Sinobacterium norvegicum: one gene and its partner. The protein of the gene in region 1 interacts with the protein of each later gene in a pairwise test. Links are inferred from orthologs where the notes say so. Each region holds a gene or a part of one and is shown on either strand. Other genes may lie near its edges.

The links. The genes of interacting proteins can lie anywhere in the genome.
Region 2: the proteins of L9P87_RS17560 (region 1) and secA interact in binary tests that used the Escherichia coli proteins (3 or more experiments, as listed by UniProt). The link is inferred for Sinobacterium norvegicum from one-to-one orthologs.

The regions. Positions count from the first base shown.
Region 1 is NZ_CAKLPX010000008.1:34,362-38,004, forward strand. The notes cover bases 342-3,329. They hold L9P87_RS17560 (alkaline phosphatase), read right to left. Parts: upstream 2,536-3,329; coding sequence 1,147-2,535; downstream 342-1,146. Other genes in these bases: cobN (cobaltochelatase subunit CobN), read left to right, coding at 342-1,023; ftnA (non-heme ferritin), read right to left, coding at 2,705-3,226; L9P87_RS17570 (limonene-1,2-epoxide hydrolase family protein), read right to left, coding at 3,324-3,329. Also shown: more of cobN, read left to right, coding at 1-341; more of L9P87_RS17570, read right to left, coding at 3,330-3,643.
Region 2 is NZ_CAKLPX010000005.1:24,072-27,638, reverse strand. What follows is about bases 329-3,567. They hold secA (preprotein translocase subunit SecA), read right to left. Parts: upstream 3,250-3,567; coding sequence 529-3,249; downstream 329-528. Other genes in these bases: L9P87_RS16440 (M23 family metallopeptidase), read right to left, coding at 3,490-3,567; argJ (bifunctional glutamate N-acetyltransferase/amino-acid acetyltransferase ArgJ), read right to left, coding at 329-429. In the rest of the region: more of argJ, read right to left, coding at 1-328. UniProt on the Escherichia coli protein: Required for protein export, interacts with the SecYEG preprotein conducting channel.

The DNA of each region.
Region 1 (3,643 bases):
CTGATGGGTGTTAAACCAATCTGGGCGCCAGGCTCGCAGCGGGTGATTGATATCGAGGTGATACCGGCGATGTTACTCGGCCGGCCGAGAGTGGATGTGACGCTGCGGGTGTCGGGCTTTTTTCGCGATGCCTTTGCCAATGTGATGCGACTGTTTGCCGTTGCTGTCGAGGCGATTGCCAAGATGGATGAGGCCGACGCCAGCAACCCGATCAAGGCCAATATCGAGCGGCGTCGACAGCAGCTTATCGCCGAGGGTGTTGAGGCTGAAGCGGCGCAGACTCAGGCTTGTTACCGCGTCTTTGGTAGCAAGCCGGGGGCTTATGGTGCCGGTTTGCAGGGCTTGATTGATGAGCGTTGTTGGCAGCATAAAAGCGATTTGTCCGAGGCCTATATCAATTGGGGCGGCTATGCCTACGGCAGTGACTATGGCGGCGTTGCTGGCGGCGATGGTGTGGAGGCGCGTTCTGCGTTCGGTCATCAGTTGGCCAATCTCGAGGCGGTGGTGCAAAATCAAGATAATCGTGAGCATGACCTGCTTGATTCCGATGATTATTATCAATTCCAAGGCGGTATGACTAACGCCGTTACGGTGTTGTCTGGCAACACCCCTAAGGTTTATCACAGTGATCACGCCAACCCGTCAGCACCGAAGATAAGAACCTTAAAAGAAGAGTTAAACCGTGTGATTCGTTCGCGGCTACTTAACCCTAAATGGATAGAGGGGATGCGTGAGCATGGCTATAAGGGTGGCTTTGAAATGGCGGCCTCGATTGATTACATGTTTGCCTATGATGCCACCACAGATCTTATAGCTGATTATCAGTACCAACAGGTCAGTGATACATTAATTTTTGATCGACAAAATCAGCAATTTCTAAAAGATAATAACCCCCAAGCCTTGGAGGAAATGACCGAGCGAATGCTCGAGGCCTGTCAGCGTGGGCTTTGGCAGCAACCAGATGATTATCAACAGAAATTACAAGGTTTACTTCTATCGTTAGATGAGGAAAACGAAGGTTAATCAGGTTGTTATTGTCGTTTCAGAAAAATAATAACAGGTAGTGTTGTGGCGAAAACGATTTTTATCGTTAGAGGTATGTTTGGGCGAGTGTTAAAAAAGGCCTCAACAGAGGCCTTTTTTAGTTTACTTTAACCCGAGGTGGTTGGCGGTAATGGTGAAGATATCCGGTTGGGTAATCATCGGTGCGATAACATCCTGACCGACGATATTGGCGAATACAGGCACGTTGACACCGGTGTGCTCTTCGGCGAAGGACTCATTAGTCGCATAATTAACCCCCATAATACTGCCTTCGGGTGTCTTGATTCTGGCAATCAAACCTGGGGTGGCTGCGGGTAAACCGCCATAAGCGGCATTAGAGAACAGGCTGACCTCAGGGATCATCTGTGCGGCTTGGCCGTGGTCGGCGGTGACGATGATCAGTGTATTAGGCGACGTCTCGGCATAAGCCAGGGCGCTGTCGAGTGCGGCATTGAGTTGTTGCACCTCACCAATTGAGCCGCAGGCATTTCGTCCATGTGAGGCCTTGTCTATAGAGGCTGATTCAATCATTAGGAAAAAGCCTTGGTTACTGTCTAAGTGGCTGATAGCAGCGTCAGTCATCTGCTTCATGGTGGGCATCGACGCAAACTTTGGGTTGTCTTCGCATATCATCACCGGTGGCGGGGTGATTTCACCCAGGTATTTGTAGATATGGTTCATCACGCTTTTTTCGGGCGCCTCAGCAATACGACCATTTTCTCCTCGCATGAGAGTGGGCATGGTACTGGGTGAGAATAAGCCTAATAGTTTGCTGTCATTGTTGGCGTTCTCTAGCTCGGCAACAGAGGTGACGATATTGAAGCCATTGTCGACGGCTTGTTGTAGTACTGTTTTGTCACTGGCTTCGGCGGCGATATCGAAATGTTGCATGCCTCCACCGAGGATGACATCGACGTTGGAGGCAGCCAGTTGCTCGGAAATAGAGCCAGAGCGACCGTTAGCCTTGGTATATGACTCACATTCAATGGGGAATCGGCCATGCATCAGGCCGTCAATCATCATGCTGGGGTCTTCGCAAAAGCGCTTATCGATATGGGCAATAAATGAGGCAGGGGTCGCATCGGTGACACTGGCGGTGCTGACGATGCCGGTTTTTAATCCTGCCTGTTGGGCCATTTCAATGATTGTAGTGATACTCTGATCAGTTTTTGCCGTTGTGGCAATGCGGCCACGGCTGGTAATGACACCCGTCGCTAACGAGGTCGCACTGTTGGCAGAATCGGCAACATAGACCGGCTTGTTTGGGTCATCGTTGTCGACGGTGAGAACCTGCGCGGTGCTGCGTACTGGCATTGCGTCGAGAGTGAGCCGACCTTGGGAACCGACGAGATAGTTACGCGCTATGCTGATTTGTTGATCATCCATGCCATCACCGATGATCAGGATGACATTCTGAGGTGTCTCAGCGAGGCTAAAAGTTGATGCCGATAACAAGCCGGCTGCAATAACGGTGGCAATACGTTTGTTCATAAATCTACTCTTATTTTTCTGTCGTTGTATTGTTTGGCGTGTCTATTGAGTGTTATTGATAGTAAGTCAGCTACAGTTGTAACAAAAGAATGATTGCTATAAAAAGTGTTAATGTTAGAAAAAAAAAGGCCGTTTAACGGCCTTTTTTATTGTCTGATGCAACTATTGATTAGGCTTCAGTCATAATGCTGTCGCTGCCAGAGGTAGCCATTGCCGCCAGGTCTTTGTCAATTAAAAATAGCGCTTTGCCGTCTTCACCAACAAGCTCGATTTTATCGACAATGGATTTAAACAGTTTTTCTTCCTCGTGTTGCTCTGAAACATACCACTGAAGAAAGTTGAAGGTAGAATAATCTCTGTTGGTGAATGCTGCGTGGGCGAGATCGTTGATTTTTGAGGTAATCATACACTCGTGTTCATAGGTGGTATTAAACAGCGAACTGAGAGATTTAAATTCATAGGGAGCTTCTGCAATAGCGCCTAGCCGAGGCAGGGCACCGGTTTCGCTAACATAGGTAAACAGACGGCGCATATGCTCCATTTCTTCATCGGCATGACTACGCATAAAGGCTGCAGCGCCCTCATAGCCTTTATCCTCACACCAGGCGCTCATCTGTAGATAAAGATTTGAGGAGTAAAATTCAAGGTTGATTTGCTCGTTTAAGAAGCACACCATTTCTTTTGTTAACATAGAGGTACCAATAACGCTGAAATAAAAAGAGTAGTAGCCGTCGATTGTGGCTGTTTCGGTGTTAATTGCAACCAAAAAACCACTTGCTGTTAATCAACTATTCTCTATCTGCCTTGGGTAGCTGTGCCAGGCATTGCTTCATGTCGAAGTAATCTCGCCATTGCCTAATAATACTGCCATCAACTTCAAAAGTGCCCATGACGGGAAATTCAGCAATATGGTCTTTAAAATGGTAGCGGTCAGTCCTTTCAGTAAGAACGACGCCATCGCTGGACTCTGCGATATTGTGTATCACGTATTCTACCGCTTCGACTTGCTCGTGCAGGGGGCCGAGTATGTCCCAGACACCCTGCTGGCCAGTCACTATGCCCATCGGGATATTATTAAAGACTGACTGATCATTAAAAAAGGCCAGTA
Region 2 (3,567 bases), on another replicon or contig:
GCCATCTTCACTTAATACGGCAATGGCGTCCGGGATGGCGCTGACAATTTTATCCACGGGCAATGGCTCGCCGATCACCCCTGTTGAGAATGGCAACACGGCTGAAGTGTTTGTGCCCGCATGTTCCCCAAGCGCGGCACAGCTGGCCAAAGCATCGGCCATACCCTGCTTGCCGGTACCGGCATTGGCATTGCCCGTATTGACCAGCAAGTAACTGGGTTGATTAGTCGATAAATGTTGCTTGGCCACATGTACTGGCGCCGCACAAAAGGCGTTTTTAGTAAACACACCGGCAGTGACCGCCTGGCTGGACATTGCCATGACCACCAAGTCTTTTCGCCCAGCGGTTTTAATACCGGCGCTGGCCGTGCCTAAGGCAAAGCCTTTAATTGGGAAGAACACCGGTAAATCACCGTTACCTACTGCCATTATTATCACCTTGCATATTTTTTATTATCGCAGCTGCAGCGATAATATTTGATAAAAAAAAAAGCGCCTTCAACGGCGCTTTTGATCAGACCGCTATGATTATAGCTTGCCGTGACACTGCTTGTATTTCTGACCAGAACCACAGGGACAGGGGTCATTACGGCCCACTTTTTGACCCGCTCGCACTGGCGCCTGCTTTTGCGGCTGCTCAGCTTCGGCATCTGCCGGCGGCGCTATGGCGCTGGTAGACTCATGCTGTAAATCCAGCTGTGACTGCTGCTGTTGCTGCTCGCGGCGCTGCTGTTCTAAACGCTCAGCATCTTCATCGCGGATCTGCACCTTTGACATGAATGTCACCACCTCATGTTTGAAGTTTTGCAACATATCCTGGAACAACTCAAAGGACTCACGCTTGTATTCCTGCTTTGGATTCTTCTGAGCATAGGCACGCAAATGGATTGCTGAACGCAGCTGATCCATCGTCGCCAAGTGCTCCTTCCAAAGCGAATCCAACACCTGCAACATAATGTGTTTCTCAAACTGTCGCATCTGTGGCCCAACAATTTCACTCTTTTGCTGATACGCCTGCTCGACAGTTTCGACCAGCTTTTGATGCAGGCTGTCGCCGTGAAGGTCGTCGTCGTCGTCCAGCCACTGCTGAACCGCCAACTCCAAATCGAAATCAGCTTTTAACTGTGATTCTAGGGCCGGTACATCCCACTGCTCTTCAATACTTTGCGGGGGCACATAATTAGTCACCAACTCGCTGACAACGTCTTCGCGGATAGTGGTCAGCATCTCACCGACCTCTTCGGCTTCTAGTAGGTGGTTACGTTGCTCGTAAATAACCTGACGCTGGTCATTGGCCACATCATCAAACTCTAGCAACTGCTTACGCATATCGAAGTTGCGTCCTTCGACCTTACGCTGCGCTTTTTCGATGGCATTGGTCACCATGCGGTGTTCAATTGCCTCACCCTTTTCCATGCCTAACGCCTGCATGAAGTTCTTCACTCGTTCTGAGGCAAAGATCCGCATCAGGTTATCTTCCAGCGACAGATAAAAACGCGACAAACCGGGATCACCCTGACGACCCGCACGGCCACGTAACTGGTTATCAATACGACGAGATTCGTGACGTTCCGTACCGATAATGTGTAAGCCACCCGCATCAAGCACCGCTTGGTGACGCTCTTCCCAGGCCTTGGTTAGCTCGGCAATCTTATCTTCGGTTGGGTTTTTCAGTGCTGCAATCTCAGATTCGAGATTACCGCCCAATACAATATCGGTACCACGGCCAGCCATATTAGTCGCAATGGTCACCGCACCAGGGCGGCCTGCTTGAGCGATAATATCAGCCTCTTTGGCGTGGAACTTGGCGTTCAATACCTGGTGTTCAATCTTACTTTTCACCAGCAATGCGTGAAGCTCTTCCGACGACTCTATCGAGGCGGTACCGACCAGGATCGGCACTTTCTTCGCCTGATACTCGCGAATATCTTCCACCACAGCATTCAATTTCTCTTCTTTACTGAGGTAGATTAAGTCGTTCAAATCCTTACGCAGAACATCTTTGTTGGTGGGTATAACAACCACATCCAAGCCATAAATCTGATTAAATTCAAAGGCCTCAGTATCTGCAGTACCGGTCATACCCGCCAGCTTGTCGTATAGACGGAAATAGTTCTGGAAGGTTGTCGAGGCCAGTGTTTGGCTCTCAGCCTGAACCTCAACACCTTCTTTGGCTTCTATCGCCTGGTGTAGGCCCTCCGATAAACGACGACCGGCCATGGTACGGCCAGTGTGCTCATCGATGAGTACGATCTCGTTGTCCTGAACAATATAATCAACATCGGCCTTAAACAACACGTGAGCTTTGAGCGCAGTATGGACGTGATGCAACAAGGTGAGGTTGGTGCTCGAGTAGAGGCTATCACCCTCCTTCAGCATATTATTAGCGATCAGCCATTGCTCAACCGCCGTATGACCAACCTCCGTTAATTCAATCTGACGCGACTTTTCATCCAGCGTGTAATCACCCTCGACAGGCTCGACACCCTCTTCTTCAATAACGGCTGCGGTTAGCTGCGGAATAAAGGTGTTAATCTTACGATAAAGCTCAGAGTGATCTTCAGAAGGGCCTGAAATAATCAGCGGTGTACGGGCCTCATCGATGAGAATTGAGTCGACCTCGTCGATAATGGCAAAACTACGGCCACGCTGAAAGCGCTCCTCTGCTGAAAACGACATATTGTCGCGTAGATAATCGAAGCCAAATTCGTTGTTGGTGCCATAAATAATATCGCTGGCATAGGCCTGACGCTTGGTGGTCGGATCCTGCTGAGGTACAACAACGCCGACACTCAACCCTAAGAATTCATATAACGGGCGCATCCAGTTTGCATCACGAGCCGCCAAATAGTCGTTAACGGTAACAACGTGGACACCTTCGCCGGCAAGTGCATTTAAATAGACCGGCAGTGTCGCCACCAGGGTTTTACCCTCACCCGTCCGCATCTCTGCTATACGACCCTCATGCAGGGTCAAACCACCGATTAGCTGGGTATCAAAGTGACGCATCCCCATCACCCGCTGACTCGCTTCACGACAGACGGCAAAGGCTTCGGGTAGAATTTGATCGAGACTTTCGCCATCGCTTAATCGCTGTTTGAACTCGCCTGTCTTAGCGCAGAGTTGCGCATCATCTAAGCCAGCCATCGATTCTTCAAAGCCGTTAACCTGAATAACGACCTTGCGCATTCGCTTCAGTTCACGATCGTTTTTAGTACCTAGAATCTTTCTCAACAAGCGAACAATCATAATAACCTTCGTTAAACCTGGGGGGTTTTCCCCTCTTAATACAGCACAACCAAAATAGCGGGTAGTATTTTAAAGCGTTACAGTTTTACCCATACATCAACGTTTCGCAAGAGCTTAAATCACCAACTGTCAATTATGCTGGTTATTTAATCAAGCCAGCATATTTACTGGACAAAAACGGCATTTTTACAACAAAAAAAAGCCCCTGGGGTGGTCCCAAGGGCTCGGTATTTAAACTGGCTAGCGACTGGCGCGATAAATATAGCGAGAGGGGTCGACTTTGACGTCGTTTCTCAACACCTCAAAGTGCACATGCGG